One region of the Sporosarcina sp. P12(2017) genome, then DNA from elsewhere that is predicted to be linked to it. Evidence: a T-box and tRNA genes for the amino acid it is inferred to sense, from the RefSeq annotation. Region 1 holds a T-box; the other holds one or more tRNA genes.
The links. A T-box is a leader RNA that pairs with one kind of tRNA and senses whether it is charged. The one in region 1 lies ahead of alaS (alanine--tRNA ligase), so its partner is inferred to be a tRNA-Ala.
Positions count from the first base shown of each region.

Region 1 (9,615 bases):
ACCGTCACATGTCGTAACGGCCATGGTTGGTACAGAATCAGATAAAGCTAGAAACTCGATTCGCATCAGTTTCGGCTATGACTTGGATGAATCTATTATAGAAGAAGCAGCCAATCGAATTGCGAATGTAGTCAAACGACTAGTGAAATGAATTAAGTAAAGGATGAACAATATGACAACAAAAAAAGCACCTGCTGATACACGTGTAGTCATTGGAATGTCAGGCGGAGTGGACTCTTCGGTTGCGGCATTACTCTTAAAACAGCAAGGCTATGAAGTGATCGGAATCTTTATGAAAAACTGGGATGACACGGACGAATCCGGACATTGTACTGCGACAGAAGACTTTGAAGACGTACGCTGCGTATGTGATCAGATCGGCATCCCTTATTACTCAGTTAATTTTGAAAAACAATATTGGGATAAAGTATTTACGTATTTCTTGGATGAATACAAAAAAGGTCGCACACCGAATCCAGATGTAATGTGTAATAAAGAAATCAAATTCAAAGCATTCCTCGAGCACGCCAAAAGTCTAGGTGCCGATTATTTGGCGACTGGACATTATGCGCAAGTCGTAGAACGTGAAAATGGTGTAGCGATGCTCCGTGGTGTAGACAATAATAAAGATCAAACGTATTTCTTGAATCAATTGACACAAGAACAACTTCAGCAAGTGATGTTCCCTCTAGGTCATATGGAGAAAAGCGAAGTTCGAGAAGTCGCGGAACAAGCGGGACTGGCAACAGCGAAGAAAAAAGATTCAACAGGGATCTGTTTCATCGGTGAGCGCAATTTCAAAGAATTCCTTGGGGAGTACTTACCTGCGCGTCCAGGCGAGATGCAGACGATGGCCGGAGTGAAGATGGGCAAGCATGACGGACTCATGTACCACACAATTGGGCAACGTCATGGTCTAGGAATTGGTGGAGCTGGTGAACCTTGGTTTGCCGTCGGTAAAGACTTGGAGCGCAATGTGTTGCTAGTTGAACAAGGCTTCTATCATGACACACTGTTCTCAACGAGTTTACAAGCAACGGATATGAATATTTGTTCACCGAAAGAATTACCGGAAACGTTCACTTGTACAGCTAAATTCCGTTATCGTCAGCCCGACACTAAAGTAACTGTGCAGTTAACTGGTGACGAAGCAATTGTGACGTTTGATGAACCTGTTCGTGCAGTTACGCCAGGACAAGCTGTCGTGCTGTATGACGGTGATGAGTGCCTAGGTGGCGGAACAATCAATGAAGTATTTAAAGACGGCAAGAAACTGACATACGTAGGATAAGGAGGCAACAGCATGTCGATTCATCAAGATGCGATTAAAGAAATGCAAGAAGGCAATTATGAGAAAGCAATTGAGCTTTTCATGAAAGCAGTAGAAGAAAACCCGGAAGAGCCTACAGGGTATATTAATATTGGAAATATTTTTGCGTCACTTGGAGATGCTGAGCAGGCGGAACCATTTTTCCAAAAAGCGTTGACGCTTGACGAAAGTGCAGGAACGGCATTTTACGGACTGGCAAATCTGTATTACAATCAAGAACGCTTTGAAGAAGCAGCAAAATTATATGAAAAAGCGATCCAAACAGGATTGGACTCTGCCGATGCATATTTCATGCTCGGTAAAAGTATGGAACAAGCAGGTAATGACCGTTTAGCTTTACCATATTTGCAGCGTGCCGTTGAATTAAATTCTGACGATCAGGAAATTGCATTGTCCTATGGAATTTTACTAGCGAAACTCGAGCTATTTAAAGAGGCGAAGCCTGTATTTGAATCGATCTTGGCGGTAGTTCCGGATCATGCGGATAGCCATTATAATTTGGGTGTTTTATATGCAGTATCAACGGAAGACAAAGCAAGTGCACTGTCACACTTAGAACAAGCATTCACTGCAGAACCTGACCATACACAAGCACGCTATTTATTCGATATGATCAAGCTTGGAGAACAAGGCGAGTAATACATCAGCTAAAAAAGGAGGGAGCCCTAGCGATGAGTGAAACAGCACCATATATAATCGGCAGACCGGTCGTGACGATTTTTCATAATACGACGAATCTATTTTCCATAGTCAAGCTAAAAGTCACTTCCACCAATACCGATTACCGCGACAGTGAAATAGTGATCAAAGGGTCATTCCCTCCTTTAGTTGCGGAAGAAGATTACAAATTTACGGGTCGACTAGTCAACCATCCGGTACATGGACAGCAGTTCGATGTGCAGACGTTCTCGAAAGAGTTACCTGCGACAGAAGCGGGTCTGATTCATTACTTATCCGGTGATTTGTTTCCTGGAATAGGGAAGAAAACAGCGACTGATATTGTCAAGACACTCGGCAATAACGTCATCCAGAAAGTTCTCGAAGACCGCAGCGTACTGGACCAAATCCCGCGTTTGAGTGACGAACGAAAAGATACGCTTGTTTCGGTCTTGCAGGAGAATCTAGGTCTTGAGCGTACAATGGTGCAACTGAATGAATGGGGCTTCGGTCCACAAGTGGCTATGCGAATATATCAAGCCTATCAAGATGACGCCATCACGATTCTGACGGAAAATCCATACCGTTTAATCAAGGAAATCGAAGGAATCGGCTTTCAACGTGCAGATGATCTGGCAAAGCAACTCGGGCTCGTAGGAGATCATCCCGCGCGTATTAAGGCAGCTGTTTATTACAGCGTACATAATGAAGTACAGTCAGCAGGGCATGTCTACGTGGAGTCAGAGGTGATCTTGCCGCAAGCAAAACAGTTACTTGAATCAAGTCAGGCACATATCATCTCGTACGAATCGATCACGCAAGCAGTGATTGAACTCGTCGAAGAAGGCACACTGTCTGCCGAAATGCAGCGTCTCTACTTGCCCTCTCTTTATTTTTCAGAAATCGGTATTGCCGCTAAAGTGAATAAAATTCTCGAAAATGAAGTCGCCGAACAATTTCCTGCTTCTGAAATTAGAAAAGCTATTGGTGAAATTGAGGAACGTTTGGAAGTGCAATATGCCGAAACACAAGTCGAGGCCATTGAACGTGCTCTTCATTCTTCATTGCTTGTGTTAACAGGTGGACCAGGAACAGGGAAAACAACCGTGATTAGAGGCTTAGTTGAGGCGTATGCAGAACTGCACGGCATTTCACTCGACCTTGAAGAATATGCACGTAAAAAAGAGCCGTTCCCGATTATTTTGGCAGCACCTACCGGGCGCGCAGCGAAGCGAATGTCCGAATCGACTGGACTACCCGCCATGACGATTCATCGTCTACTCGGATTTACAGGTCAGGAAACCGAAGAAGAGACGGAACGCGAAGTGGATGGCAATCTCATTATCATTGATGAAACATCCATGGTAGATACTTGGCTCATGCATCAGCTGTTAAAAGCTGTCCGCAACGACGCACAGTTGTTATTCGTTGGAGACCAAGATCAACTACCTTCCGTTGGACCCGGACAAGTGTTGCATGACTTCATGCAGTCGGGAAAAATCCCAGTTGTTGAACTGACCGATATTTTCCGACAAAGTGAAGGCTCAACAATCATTGAAATGGCACATATGATCAAGCAAAAAGAATGGACGATGGATGTCACGAAGAAGACGTCTGATCGCTCATTTATTAAAGCATCGAGTGATCAAATTTTGCCTGTGGTTAAACAAATTGTTCAAAATGCAACATCAAAAGGACATTCCATTAAAGACATCCAAGTGCTGGCTCCGATGTATAAAGGTCCAGCAGGCATAGATGGCTTGAATAAAATGATTCAAGAAGTGACGAATCCTCCTGCAGAAGGAAGAAAAGAAATGGTCTTCGGTGAAACGATATATCGCATTGGAGATAAAGTGCTGCAACTCGTCAATCAACCGGAGAGCAATGTCTTTAACGGGGATATGGGAGAAGTTGTTGCGATCATGTTAGCGAAAGAAACTACTGACAAAAAAGCGATCATGGTGGTTTCGTATGATGGCAATGAAGTGCAGTATGAACGAAGCGATTTGAATCAGTTGACACTGGCGTATTGTTGTTCTATCCATAAATCCCAAGGTAGTGAATTTCCGATTGTCGTCATGCCAATCGTCAGAAGTCAGCGGAAAATGTTGCGTCGTAATCTACTGTACACAGGGATTACACGAGCGAAGAACTTCTTAATACTGTGCGGTGAAGCGGAAGAATTTAAAGCGGGGATTGCACGCACTGACGAAACAGAGCGACAGACGACGCTACAAGAACGCATAACGGGAGAAACACAAGAAGTTCAGACAACACAACTTGAGGAAACTATTACGCGCAATACAGCACCTGCAAAAGTGGCGGTTGAACCACGAGATACGTCTCCGGCAAAGTTAACGATGGACAATTTTACTGGAATTGATCCGCTCGTTGGCATGAACAACGTGTCACCATTCGACTTTCTTGAAGTGACTGATTGACAAAGCGAAAGAACTTTCCTATAATTCGTTTAGAAATAATGAAAAACGTTGAAGGAACAAGTACCTGTTTATTCTGTGTCATAGAAAAGAGCTTCTTGGCTGAAAAAGCTCTCTCAGATTTACAGCGAACGCTATTCCGAAGTTGCAGGCTAATCCCTGCCGTCTTGCCGCGTTAAGGCAACTCGAGATACCGCGTCATGCGGTAATTAGGGTGGTACCGCGATCAATAAAACCTTCGCCCCTTTATACAAGGGGTGGAGTTTTTTTAATTTTAGGAGGAGCAAAACGATGAGAAAACTTACGGCATCTGAAATTCGCCAAATGTTTTTAGACTATTTTAAAGAGCACGGGCATACTGTAGAACCATCAGCTGCATTAGTGCCGGTTGATGACGCATCACTACTATGGATCAACAGTGGAGTCGCTACATTGAAGAAATATTTTGATGGACGAGTGATTCCTGAAAACCCGCGGATTGCGAATGCACAAAAATCGATCCGCACAAACGATATTGAAAATGTCGGCTATACAGCGCGTCACCATACGTTCTTTGAAATGCTCGGCAACTTTTCTATTGGTGATTATTTCAAAGAAGAAGCCATTATTCGTGCGTGGGATTTCCTGACAAATGAACAATGGATTGGTTTTGATCCACAACGCTTGTCAATTACGATCCATCCGGAAGATGAAGAGGCGTACGCAATCTGGAAAGATCAGATCGGTATTCCGGAAGAGCGTATCATTCGTCTTGAAGGAAACTTCTGGGATATCGGTGAAGGTCCAAGTGGTCCGAACTCCGAAATCTTCTACGATCGTGGACCAACTTACGGTGACGATTTCTCAGATCCTGAATTATATCCAGGTGGAGAAAACGAACGCTATTTGGAAATTTGGAACTTAGTATTCTCTGAGTTCAATCATAATCCTGATCACACGTACACACCGCTACCGAAGAAAAACATCGATACAGGAATGGGTCTTGAGCGCATGGCATCCGTTATCCAGGACGTGCCTACGAACTTCGATACAGACTTGTTCTTACCGATCATTGAAGCAGTTGAAAATGTATCAGGAAGAAAATACGGTGAAACTACGCAAGCAGACACGGCGTTTAAAGTAATTTCGGATCACATCCGCACGGTAGCATTCGCTATTGGAGACGGAGCACTTCCTTCCAATGAAGGCCGGGGCTATGTTCTACGCCGTCTATTAAGAAGAGCAGTTCGTTTCGCGAAGCAATTAGGCATTGATAAGCCGTTTATGTACATGCTGGTGCCAATTGTTGGAGATATCATGAAAGACTTCTACCCTGAAGTTCATGACAAACAGGCATTCATTATGAAAGTTGTGAAAAACGAGGAAGATCGTTTCCACGAAACATTGCATGACGGTATGTCGATTCTAACGACCATCATTGAAAAGGCAAAAGCTTCAGGCTTGCCAATCGTTTCAGGCAGTGACGCGTTCAAGCTCTATGACACATACGGCTTCCCGTTTGAACTGACAGAGGAATTTGCTCTTGAAGAAAACGTGGCAGTCGATCGTATCGGGTTTGACGAAGAAATGGCTGCACAACGAAACCGTGCACGTGCTGCGCGTGCTACATCCGACTCCATGCATGTTCAATCGGGTGTTCTTGGTGAAATTCATGAAGCAAGTGAATTCATTGGGTATGGTCAACTAGAAACAACTGCAATTGTTAATGTCCTTGTTCAAGACGGTCAACGTATCGCGCATGCATCTGAAGGAGAAACCGTACAACTTATGTTGGATCAGACTCCGTTCTATGCAGAAAGTGGCGGTCAAGTAGCGGATAAAGGAACGATCTCCAATGAATCGTTCACAGCGGAAGTTCGCGACGTCAAAAAAGCACCTAATGGACAGAACTTGCATACGGTCTTCATCAGTTCAGGTGAATTGAATGAAGGCGTATCAGTTAGCGCAAAAGTGGACGAGTTCTCACGCAATTTGACAGTTAAAAATCACACAGCTACACACTTGTTGCACCGCGCGTTGAAAGATGTTCTTGGTGAACATGTCAATCAAGCAGGTTCATATGTTGGACCGGATCGTCTTCGCTTTGACTTCTCTCATTTTGGACAAGTTACAAAAGAAGAGCTCGAGCGTATCGAATTCCAGGTCAATGAACAAATTTGGGCAGGCACTCCTGTCAATACGATCATTTCACCCATTGCAGAAGCAAAAGAAATGGGTGCGATGGCATTGTTCGGTGAAAAATACGGCGATATCGTTCGCGTCGTCAAAGTTGGTGGCTACTCTGTCGAGCTTTGTGGAGGTTGTCACGTTCGCAACACGTCTGATATCAACGTATTCAAAATCGTTTCAGAAGGCGGCATCGGAGCGGGCACACGACGTATTGAGGCCTTCACGGGTGGACAAGCATTCCGTTCATTTAAAGAAGATCAAGCAATCATCGATGAAATAGCAGCAACTGCAAAAGCGACTCCGAAAACAGTCGTGACGAAAGTCGAATCGATTCTCGCTGACTTTAAAGAACTTCAACGCGAAAATGAATCACTGCAAGCGAAGATGGGCAACAGCCAATTGGCAAGTGTCATGGAAACGGCTCAGCAGATCGAAGACGTTACAGTCATTTCTGCAAATGTAGAAGTGAAAGACAATAACGGTTTACGTCAATTGATTGATGAAATGAAACAAAAAACTTCCAAAGGCGTCATTGTACTTGGTACAGTAACGGATGGGAAAGTAATGCTGGCGGCTGGTGTTACCGATGACTTAAAAGGTGGCAACTACCACGCAGGTAAAATCGTCAACCATGTTGCGTCACTTTGTGGCGGAAAAGGCGGTGGACGTCCTGACATGGCGATGGCAGGAGCGAAAGATGCATCAAAACTTGATGATGCGCTTCAATCCGTGTATGATTATGTAAAATCTGTTTAACCATTATGTAGAGCGATGAATCATAAAATATAGATACATGTAACTAGTTAATTTTCATTTGGATGCCTAAAGTATATGCCCAGATGTAAGAGCCAGACTAGAAGCGAATATGAACGGTGGTTGATCCACCAATCTATGTAATATGTATATCATGACGGTAGATCGTTATAGACATAAATGGAAATCGGAAAGCGGGGTGTCGAGTATGAATTCGTCCGATGAAACGATGAAGTTTAACTTTCCTGAAGAGTCAATGGAGGAAGAAGTCAAAACAGTCATGCTCCACGTTTACAAATCATTAGAAGAAAAAGGTTACAACCCAATTAACCAGATGGTCGGCTATTTATTATCAGGAGATCCAGCCTACATTCCACGACACGAAGACGCACGCAGTCTGATCCGGAAACTGGAGCGAGACGAAATTCTAGAAGAATTAGTTAAGTTCTATATCCGAGAAAACAGAGGGAAGACAGAATGAGAATTATGGGATTGGATGTTGGCACGAAAACCGTAGGCATCGCGATCAGCGATAGTCTCGGTTGGACAGCCCAAGGAATAGAAACGATCAAAATTGATGAAGCGGTAGGTTCTTTCGGGATGAAACGAGTCAAACAGCTGACAGAAGAATACGAAGTGACGGAGTTTGTCGTCGGGTACCCTAAGAATATGAATAATACGATTGGTCCCCGTGGAGAAGCTTCCGAACAGTACGCAGAGAAATTACGCGAAAAGTTCGGTTTACCTGTCGTATTATGGGATGAGCGATTAACTACTATGGCTGCTGAACGCGTTTTGATTGAAGCGGATGTCAGCCGTAAAAAACGTAAATCGGTCATAGATAAAATGGCAGCTGTCATGATTTTACAAGGCTATTTGGATTCACAAAAAAACTAGAGGTGATTAAACAATGGAACACGGACAAGAAACAATGACAATCGTAGATGAGAACGGCGAAGAGCACGTATGTGAGGTAATTTTAACATTTGATTCAAAAGAATATGAAAGATCATATGTGCTTTACCATATTTTAGATGGCGAAGAGAGAGACGATGACGAGGAAGTTGAAATCCACGCATCTGCATTTATTCCGACTGAAGAAGGACAAGATGGCGGATCACTTCTTGAAATCGAATCTGATGAAGAATGGGATATGATCGAAGAAGTATTGAACACATTCCTTGAAGAAGAAGAGTAAGCGATAATATCATGTGACGGGCGGAATGGTGCTGACCGTTCCGTCTTTTTTAATGAAGTTATCTATAGCGGAAGAAGAGGTGAGGCTTGTGGCAAAAGAGCCCCAGAGAAAAAAAGATGTCATGTTTGAACGTATGTTAGAACAGAAGGAAGAAGTGAGAACCGTTAGAAAAATAGTGTTTTGGATTGTGGCGGTCGTGTTGGTTGTAGGGATAGTAGGAGGTTTTTCGGTCTATACATACATAAAAAGTGCGTTAGAGCCTGTTGATCCGGACTCGGAAAAAATTATAGAAGTAGAAATTCCGATCGGTTCAGGTTTGGATATGATTTCGGAAAAACTACAAGAGTCGGGTATTATCAAAAATGCGCGGATTTTCAAATACTATGCAAAAGTAAACAATGAAGCAGACTTTCAGGCTGGAACGTATGGATTAACGCAGTCTATGACACCAGATGAACTGATTAAGAGCCTGAAAACAGGTGTAGTCTATCGCACACCGGCATTTACACTTACGATTCCGGAAGGGTTAACGATAGATCAGATTGCAGAAAGAACAAGCGAAAAGACGACGATTACGAAAGAACAGTTTATGGAGTACGTGACGAATGAACAAGTCATTCAAGAATATATAGCCAAGTATCCAGAAGTCATAACAAAAGAAATTCTTAATGAGAATATACGTTATGCACTAGAAGGTTATTTATTCCCTGCTACTTATCCATTCTTTGAAGAAAAACCTACAGTTAAAGAAGTGGTCGATACGATGGTGGATGCCACTGTGCAAAACGTCATACCGTATAAAGCGTATTGGGCAGAGAAAGACAAAAATCGTTCAGTTCATAAAATGCTGACATTTGCTTCCCTGTTAGAAAAAGAAGCAACTGGCCAATCGGATCGCGAAACGATTGCGAGCGTCTTCAATAACCGTATTGAACAAGAAATGCCATTACAGACAGATCCAACCGTTTTATATGCACTAGGGGAACATAAAGCCCGCGTCATGAATGAGGATTTGAAAGTGGAAAATGTCTATAATACGTACAAGAATAAAGGATTACCGCCAGGTCCCA
Region 1 is NZ_PDYL01000001.1:34,783-44,397, forward strand. Features, by position in the region: gene CSV80_RS00170 (cysteine desulfurase family protein) at 1-151, shown strand, start outside; gene mnmA (tRNA 2-thiouridine(34) synthase MnmA) at 173-1,291, shown strand; gene CSV80_RS00180 (tetratricopeptide repeat protein) at 1,304-1,969, shown strand; gene recD2 (SF1B family DNA helicase RecD2) at 2,002-4,428, shown strand; T-box leader at 4,468-4,674, shown strand; gene alaS (alanine--tRNA ligase) at 4,717-7,350, shown strand; gene CSV80_RS00195 (IreB family regulatory phosphoprotein) at 7,556-7,828, shown strand; gene ruvX (Holliday junction resolvase RuvX) at 7,825-8,244, shown strand; gene CSV80_RS00205 (DUF1292 domain-containing protein) at 8,258-8,545, shown strand; gene mltG (endolytic transglycosylase MltG) at 8,598-9,615, shown strand, end outside.

Region 2 (9,615 bases), on a different contig from region 1:
TAATGAATGTCGAAGGCAAACTTCCTGTAAACGTCAAGCTCATTATTGAAGGGGAAGAGGAAATTGGTAGCCCGAGCCTTGAGGAATATATCCAAAATAATCAAGACAAGCTAGCGGCAGACTTCATCGTTATTTCTGATACAGGCATGTACGGACCAGGACAGCCTGCAATTTGCTACGGACTGCGCGGATTAGCCGGCGTACAAATCGATGTGAAAGGCCCTAAAGGTGACTTGCATTCCGGTCTATATGGTGGCGGTGTTCAAAACCCGATCCACGCACTCGTCGAAATTCTAGCTTCATTCCGTGATGCCGAAGGAACTATCGCAATCGACGGATTCTATGATCAAGTTCGCGACCTAACTGAAGAAGAGCGCGCGGGTTGGGCAGCTCTCGGCTTCGATAAGGAAGCTGTGAAAAAAGAAGTCGGTGTCAAAGAACTAACTGGCGAACCAGGTTACACGTACACAGAACGTACATGGGCTCGTCCTACACTTGAGATCAACGGCGTATTCGGTGGATTTTCAGGAGAAGGCATCAAAACCGTCCTCCCTTCCGAAGCAGGAGCGAAAATCACTTGTCGACTAGTTCCCGATCAAGAACCGGATGAAATCGTAGAAAAACTACGCGCGCACATTGCAAAACACGAACCCGTCGGCTGTGAAGTAACGGTAACTGAATTTGATAAAGGGAAACCTTACCTAACGCCATACGACCACGAAGTGATTCAAGCGGCTGGCAGAGCGTATGAGCAAGTATACGGCGTACCTACCGTTTACACACGCGGTGGCGGCTCCATACCAATCGTTGCAGCATTTGATGAAATCCTTAACATCCCAGTCGTCTTAATGGGCTTCGGACTGGATACAGAAAACTTCCACGCGCCGAATGAACACTTCCACTTGGAGAATTTCGATAAAGGACTGCGTGTCATCAGCAGTTATTATGGAGAGATTGAAAAGCTTGGATTGTGATTGAATGAGCGGTTGTGTGTGGTGATAGAGCGCTTGCGGGGGTTGCATTGAGCGGGTGCAATGCTGGATAGAGCGCTCGCGGGATTGCATTGAGCGACTGCGGTGCTGGATAGAGCGCTCGCTGGGTTACATTGAGCGCTTACGGTGCTGGATAGAGCGCTCGCGGGATTGCATTGAGCGGGTGCGGTGCTGAATAGAGCGCTCACGGGGTTGCATTGAGCGGGTGCGGTGCTGGATAGAGCGCTCACGAGATTGCATTGAGCGACTGCGGTGCTGGATAGAGCGCCCACAAGAAACTATGAGCACTTCTCCCTTTTCTCACACAAAAAACAGGCTACTCCACAAAGGGGTAGCCTGTTTCGTATTTCATTTCACTAATATATCCACATTAAGGACGGTACTTTCCCGCTCTCACGCTTCCTCTTCTTCGTCCTCACTACTACCAAAGTACGTGATGATTTCCTCTACCGGCTTACGCGGTGGAGCTTTTGGTGATGTGTCGAAATAGCCGAATTGCAACATGCTGATGATGCGCTCGCCCGCTTCTACACCTAGACGCTCTCGGAACTTCGGGTTGTCGATGAACGGCGGCGTCTTCCAACAAGTACCGATTCCTTTATCCCAAGCAAGCAATTGGATATTCTGAATCAGTATGCTGGCTGCTGCAAAATCCTCCATACGCTCTTTTTGGCGTACATCTTCAGGGACGATGACGAATACAGCTGCACTGGCAGTCGAGAACTTCTTCATTTGTTTTTCGAGATCCTCGTCAGAAAGCTGTTTCCAATTTGCTACACCGAACTCCTTCAAGACGTCCAAAAGCTCTTCATACTGTTCGTCTGTTGCTACGATCAATCGCCAAGGATTACGGTTTCCGTGGTTTGGCGCCCAAACGGCATCTTCTATAATTTCTGGGATGATCTCTGGTTCGATCGGTTGTCCGTTAAAATTCTTGATAGAGCGCCGTGTGACGATGGCCTCTCTTACCGATAATGCTTGTTCATTCACACTCAACCTTCTCCTTTGCACTAAGTATCTGTTTCTCATTATACCCTAACTTGGTAGTCTGTTGCTAGAGGCTATGAGAAACACTTTGATGCAGAACTGGACAATTATGAGAAATGATCATTAATTTTGAAGAAGATATACTTCGCATTCGGCGAGTAAGCGTAGGAGTCTTTATAATCCCATGTGCGATGATACGCGTTATACGTATGGGCATTGACAAGAGGGTTATCCCCGTCCTTGGCAGTTACAATCGTTGTATGGTCGAAACGGCCATCCCCATGGAAGTCGTACGTAATAATATCCCCAATCTGCAGTTCTTGTGGAGTTTTTACTTGAGTTGCAGTCAACCCTTTTGTAGAAGTTGCCAAGTACCAGCGCATCGAGTGAGCGACGGTAAAACTGAAGCTCCACGTGCCTTTACGCATCCACCAGCCCTTTTCGCGGTTCGGCGCTCCGTGCATCGGTGCCCCTCCTGCCAACAGACATTGTGAAATGAAATTCGTACAGTCATCTTCAAAACTCGGGAAAGCAGGGTTTCTGCTATTCCACCACTTATCTGCATAGTCTACTGCCGCTTGTCGATTGTACAAAAAAATCCCTCCTTGCCATATCATATGACAACGAGGGACGTACAATTAATGATGTAATACTTTCGATAAAAAGTTTTGGGCGCGTTCAGAATCGGGATTCGTGAAGAACTTGGCAGGTGTTGCCTGTTCCACGACTTTGCCGTCTGCCATAAAGATGATTTCGTCGCAAATTTCTTTGGCGAAGCCCATTTCATGTGTCACGACGACCATCGTCATACCACTTTCAGCGAGTTTACGGATCGCATCAAGAACTTCCGTGACCATCTCGGGATCGAGTGCAGAAGTCGGCTCATCAAATAGCATGACTTGTGGATCCATCGCAAGCGCACGCGCTATCGCTACACGTTGTTGCTGACCGCCCGATAACCGGTTCGGATACGCGTCGAATTTATCGCCAAGACCGAGTGAAGTCAGCAACTCCTTCCCTCGCTCTTCCGCTGCACTTTTACTTAATCCTTTTACATTGATGGGCGCAAGCGTGACGTTTTGCAACGCTGTGAGGAAAGGATAAAGATTAAAGCTTTGGAAAACGAATCCGATTTCAGAACGTGCTTTATTGATATTCACTTTTTTATCGTGGATGGAAATTCCGTCTACAACAATTTCTCCGTTATCGATCGGCTCGAGCGCATTGATCGTGCGAATTAATGTAGACTTACCCGCTCCACTTGGGCCTATGATGGCCACAACGTTTGATTTAGGCACTTCAAGCGTGACATCTGTCAGCACTTGGTTCATACCGAATGTTTTATTCACATGTTTTATAGAAATCATATCTGGCACTCCTTCACATCGAACTTCATGAATTTTCTCTCGCTAATAACTTTTGTTCGATCGCACGAATGATCATGGATAACGTGAACGTCATGGCGAAGTAAACGAAACCTATGAATGTCCATACTTCAATGGAACGCATACTAGTGGCAACGAGGTTCTTCGCGTTCAACGTCAATTCCGTCGCACCAATGACCGAGATCAAAGAAGAATCTTTAATTAGCATGATGAATTGTGAAGCAAGTGGCGGTAAAACTCGTCGGAATGCTTGTGGCAAGACGATCAAACGCATTGCCTGCCAGTAGGTCATACCTGACGAACGAGCCGCTTCCATCTGACCTCTTGGCACACCTTGTATTCCTGAACGAACGATTTCTGCAATGAATGCTGCGGTAAAGACAGCTAGACCAATAATCGATGCCCAATAGGAACCGAGTTTTAAAAATTGACCGAGCACAAAGAAAATCCAAATCAGCAGTACTAGCAACGGCACACCGCGCATGACTTCTACATAGGCTGAGGAAAGAATACGGATGAATCTATTGCGGGAAATCCGGCCCATTCCGATAATAATACCCAGCGGAATAGCCAACAATAATGCGATCGCCGAAATTTCAAGTGTTTTCAGCGCCCCTTCAATAAAGATATCCATATTTTGCGATATTACACTGAAGTCATATTCATAGCCGCCCATATTATTCTCCCGAAACCTTATCTAGCCAGTCGCTTTCCTCAAACCAGCGACTTCTGGATGCTAATTCTTCCGGGCTATCAACATAGCTATGCAAGAATGAATTCAACCATTGAATCGTTTCAAAATCATTTTTCTTCACTGCAATCCCTAAGTTTTCAGCTGAAAGCAAACCTTCGAGCTGATGAACTTCTCCTTCGTGTTCTAAGCGCCATACCGCAATAGCAGGTTCATCATACACCACTGCATCAGCCTGTCCTGAACCCATTGTCGTAGCTGCCAACGGGAAATCTTCGTAATCTACTACTTCCGCATTTTTGAACTGAGACTTTGCAAGCAGTGCGCCCGTAGTCCCGATACCTACAGCAATTTTATTACCTTTAACATCAAGCTCTTCCCATGATTTGATACCTTTGCTCGCAGCTGGCACCATGATCGCCTGACCTGTTTTATAGTAAGGATTCGACATGCTAATGGATAGTGCACGGTCTCCACGGATCGTCATACCCGCGATGACCATATCCACATCACCTATTTGCAAAGCTGGTCCTAAGCCATCAAATGCGAATTGTTTAAATTCCACTTCTGTATTTAGCGCTTCACCTACCGCGTTTGCTAGATCGATATCGTAGCCGACAAATCCGCCGTCAATGCTTTTCATTTCAAAAGGGAAATAACCTGGTGCAATTCCGATCACCAATTTCTTGTTGTCTTTAATATTCTTTAACGTGGACTTCTCTGTTGATCCTGCTCCTCCATCGTTACTACTACATCCCGCAACGACCAAGACTAGGATAAGTAATAGTGCTGTAAACATCTTCTTCATACATTTCCCCTTCTCTCTCTTCACTAGTATAAATATTCTAAATTAATACAATTATAAGATACTGACTTACAACTGTCTACAAGTATATGTATACGTTTGCTTGCATACTACATATATTGGACAAGATCTTATAACGGTTACTTCCTATATTATTTAATATACGCTACAATGAATAATTATACAATAGTAAATAGTTTTATTGCGCACGGTAAAGGGGAGTATAGTATGAGTAGTATCGTTTTAAATAAAAAAAAGCAACAGTTCTTGGAGATTTCTCTCAAGAACTGCCGCGATTATCTTAATGGAGCATAGGGGGCTCGAACCCCTGACCTTTGCACTGCCAGCGCAACGCTCTCCCAGCTGAGCTAATGCCCCTCATATCTGATACAATATAGAGTATATCAACTGTTCGTTTAAAAGACAATAGGCAAGAAAGGTGGTTAACGGCATGCAGCATGAAGAAAGAGAGTTGACTGAAACTGTGTCTCTGTGTGACTCCAAGGGACTTCTGAATCCTGAATCAATAGGATACGCACGCAGCCCTTTAGTGAGGAGCAATCTAAGAGGACAGTTTATGAAAAAGAAGCGCTGGAATAATTGGTGCATCTACGGGGAAGAGGTCTTATTGACTGCCTCGATTGTACACTTAGATCATAAAGTTATTTGTCTAGTTTACATACTCAACTATGAAACACAGCGTTTCTATGAAAAACATGTAACCCTACCTTTTGGAAGACGTATAAAAATGCCTGAAGAGGCACTCGAAAGTATTAAGTTTGTGCATGACGATATTACAATTCAACTCGTCCATATGCAAGGCGAAACGCATTTGTCCGTGGTCATTCCTGATTTCGACAATGAAGTATTGCATGCAGATTTGCATATTATTCATCCCGAGAAAGATGAATCTTTAAATGTGGTCATCCCGAGAAGTCGAGACTCATTCCATTTCACCTCCAAACACTCTATTATGCCGACTGGCGGATATGTTCGCGTTGGCGATCGACGCTATGATTTTAATCCGTATTATAGTTTCGCGGTCCACGATTATGGTCGTGGTGTGTGGCATGCGGGAACGAATTGGGATTGGGCAATGGCCTCTCAACGGACAAGCGGTAAACGAATCGGCTTGAATTTTGGCGGCCGTTGGACGGATGGTACGGGGTTAACGGAAAATGCTGTCTTTGTGGAAGGTGCAATGCATAAATTTCACGAGGATGTAGTATTCACGAGCGATAAAAAAGACCCGAAAAGTGCATGGAAAATACATACGAAATTTTCGGATAATATCCAATTGACATTTAAACCATTCTTCCAATGCCCAACACTCGATCACTATCTTGTTAGAAAGATGTCGATTACTCAATATGTCGGCTATTATCATGGAAAAGTTCGACTACCAAGCGGACAAGTCTTACCTATTCGACAGATGCTCGGTTCGATCTTGGAGCGTAAGTATCGCTAATTATCCTTCTCTCCTACCTACAAAGAGATCCGTTTTTTGTTTAACTTTACTGTTTTAAGGTGATAATACAAGTAGTATACACTTTAGAAAGGGTGGCGCTTATGTCATTAATACGAATATTATCTATTGCTGGGGTTTCATCTATATTACTTCTCGGAGGTTGCTCGTCAAAAGACAAGGCACCGGACAATGACGCTGCGGTCAGCATTGAAGGCGAGGATGAAGGCAGTACAATGAACACAGGTGACGGCTACGGCTTCACGGATTTCGATTTAACGATCAAGAAAGACGATAAGAAAATTGAAACGGATTATGAGGATGTAAAGCCTGGTGATGCAGAGTATGTCAATGAGTTCCAGGAAGTGAATCTCGAAGGCAATGAAGCGATTGACGATATGCATAAGATGTTTATGGAGATTTTGATTGATAGTGGGACTACTAAAGAAGAAGCGATCGACCGCATTTTGCAGTGGTACGGTCTTGATGGGTATGATGAGTTTAAGTTGGATGTAGAGTTTGCAGACGACAAGACTCTTCATATTGATGAGAAAAAGTAATAACGTGGGATCAGCTATTTATACGGGTTTAGTAACCTGTTCGGTTCACTAGTACAAAATGCAGAATAAAGCAGACCGCTAATTCATATATGAATTAGCGGTTTTTTTGCATGCCTTTTTATTAATGATTTAATGTAATTAAAGTAAGTTGTACTAACCAAATTAATTTGTAAATCCTACGAGCCCCACTACCAATTGACAGTTATGGTTGGAACCCTTTGATCTGCGTTGCACTCGCAAAAGTCGTTCTTCGTTACGGCTTTCGCTCCGGTCAACTAAGTAAGTGCGAATAAACTATGTTACACAATCGCCCCCGACAACGGGATAGTGGTTGCAACCCGTTGATCTACGTTGCAGCCGGACGCGTTCCGGAGGGCGTGCGGTGAACCACACCCCTTCGCTTCGCTCGCCGGGTGTTTCACCTGTCCCGCTGATCCTCCCGGAGTCGCCGGCTTCCACTCCGATCAACTAAGCGATTGGGAATAAACCATTTACCACAATCGTCCCCGTTTAATAACTAACTAAATGTCGGGGAAGTCACTCCAGCTAGCATTATTAAAAGTGATATAGAAGCGACTATTGCAGGCTTCATTGATGTTTTGTCGACTTTCACTAATGAAGAAATTGCATAAACCAATGAAAAAACAAATACAAATGGCCAGATAAACCAAGTCCAAAAATAAAAAATGCCTATCCCCTGCATCAAGCTAATCAGCATACAATTTCCCTCCTCCCTAATTAGGCATATTCGCCTTTCTAATTTATTTTAAAGGTCATTCAATAAAATGGCCCGTTTCAGGCACAACACTTCTTCAACAACAACACCTGTTAATCTAAATAAAACTCATTATTTCTTTACACTATCTAACAAAATAAAGCCAAACACTACACCAGCTATTGTTTGAATTGTTGAATTTCCCGAATACATTATTTCTGGTACAAACGGAATAATATTCTCCCCTGCTGGTGTAAATATTAATATACTTATAGATAATACACCAAGAGATGGCAACCCAATCCCCATGAATTTAGCCCAATTAAAGGTCCATTGTCTATTTTCTATAATTTCATTTATAAGTTTTGGTAACTTAAGCAGCATTCCAATACCAATAGGAAAAATTGATGAAAACAAAACAAATGATAGGGCTTCGTAGTTTTTCATGTATTCTTGTTTCAACAGGAACTGATATTTAGCACCTACATAAATAATAATTCCTATCACCATTGTCCAACCGAAGTAATAAAAGAACCTTCTCATAAAAGCCCCCCTTTTTATCAAAATGACTCTTCTTCTATTTGGCTTTGACTTGATCCTTGAACAATTATAGTTCTACTATATATACGTCCACGAAGTGTAAGAGTGTCCACTTTTCTCCAATACCCTGAATTCAATTAACTATGTTTAAACCTTCTGATTCCACTCTTTCAGTTACTATATTACAGGCATACATAAATTTTCCAAAAATATTCTGATTAAGTTTATTCAAAAAAAGAAGAGCACCGCTACATGCGATGCTCGTTCATGTTGTAATTATTCAATTTCATAGACGAAGAAGTAAGGTTTTTAACTCCACTCTCCACCAGTAGAAAACTTCACTAATCAATCGTAAGCGGAAGGCTGTGATCAACAGTTTCCTCCCCTTCATTATTCAGCATCCCATAAAACACGCCTTTTCGTTCCAGCAGTCCTTCGTGGCTGCCGGATTCGAGTAGCTCGCCATCTGCCAGTACAAAGATTTTGTCTGCTTGTCTAATGGTGTTCAAACGGTGGGCGATGACGAAGCTTGTTCGTCCTTCCATGAGACGCTCCAACGCTTCTTGAATCGCGAGCTCCGTCACTGTATCGATGCTACTAGTAGCTTCGTCGAGTAACAGCAAGGTTGGATCCGCTACTAGAGCACGGGCTATGGACAATAGTTGTTTTTGTCCTTGCGATATCTCTTCGCCACCGGCTGTTAGCACCGTGTCATAGCCGGACGATAGTTTGCAGATGAAGCTATGGGCGTTAGCTTTTTTTGCAGCTTCTTCCACTTCTTCGTGCGTTGCGTCGAGTCTCCCGTAGCGAATGTTTTCGCGAACTGTCGCCTCGAACAAGAACGGATCTTGCAAGACGAAGGCCATTTGGCTACGTACGGTATGGCGTGGCAGTTCGTCGATCGCGATGCCGTCGAGTAGAATTTGGCCGCTGTCTACTTCATAAAAGCGTGACAGCAGTTGCATGATCGTCGTCTTCCCTGCTCCTGTTGCACCAACAAAGGCAGCCGTTTCACCTGATTGAACATGGAAGCTAAGGTTCTTAATAATCGCTTCCTCTTCATAACCAAACGTCACATTGCGGAACTCGACATCGCCATATAATGTTTTGATCTGCTTCGTTGCTTCGTCTTTTTCTACAGGCTCGTCCATAATGGCAAACACTCTCTCTGCTCCTGCAATGGCGGAGAGTACGGTATTGAATTGATTGGCCAAATCGTTCAGCGGTCGCGTGAATTGCCGTGCGTACTCACTGAAGATAACAATCGTTCCGACTGTTACGCCACCATATCCTGTCACCGCCAGCAGTCCGCCAACCCCCGCAACTATCGCGAACGACATATTATTAAGTGTGTTCATGACTTTTGGAATGAAGCCTGAATACGTCTGCGCCCAGAAACCCGCTGTACGAAGGCGTTCGCTTTTTTGCGCGAACTCTTCCATGACATTCTGTTCCTGTGAGAACGCTTTGACGAC
Region 2 is NZ_PDYL01000007.1:68,743-78,357, reverse strand. Features, by position in the region: gene CSV80_RS07245 (dipeptidase) at 1-974, shown strand, start outside; gene CSV80_RS07240 (nitroreductase family protein) at 1,386-1,982, opposite strand; gene CSV80_RS07235 (amidase domain-containing protein) at 2,087-2,572, opposite strand; gene CSV80_RS07230 (amino acid ABC transporter ATP-binding protein) at 2,618-3,346, opposite strand; gene CSV80_RS07225 (amino acid ABC transporter permease) at 3,372-4,040, opposite strand; gene CSV80_RS07220 (transporter substrate-binding domain-containing protein) at 4,042-4,863, opposite strand; tRNA gene CSV80_RS07215 (tRNA-Ala) at 5,166-5,238, opposite strand; gene CSV80_RS07210 (DUF2804 domain-containing protein) at 5,312-6,328, shown strand; gene CSV80_RS07205 (YusW family protein) at 6,430-6,885, shown strand; gene CSV80_RS07200 (hypothetical protein) at 7,403-7,603, opposite strand; gene CSV80_RS07195 (hypothetical protein) at 7,733-8,143, opposite strand; gene CSV80_RS07190 (ABC transporter ATP-binding protein) at 8,482-9,615, opposite strand, start outside.
Region 2: it has a tRNA-Ala gene. The T-box ahead of alaS (alanine--tRNA ligase) is inferred to sense a tRNA for this amino acid. The anticodon was not compared.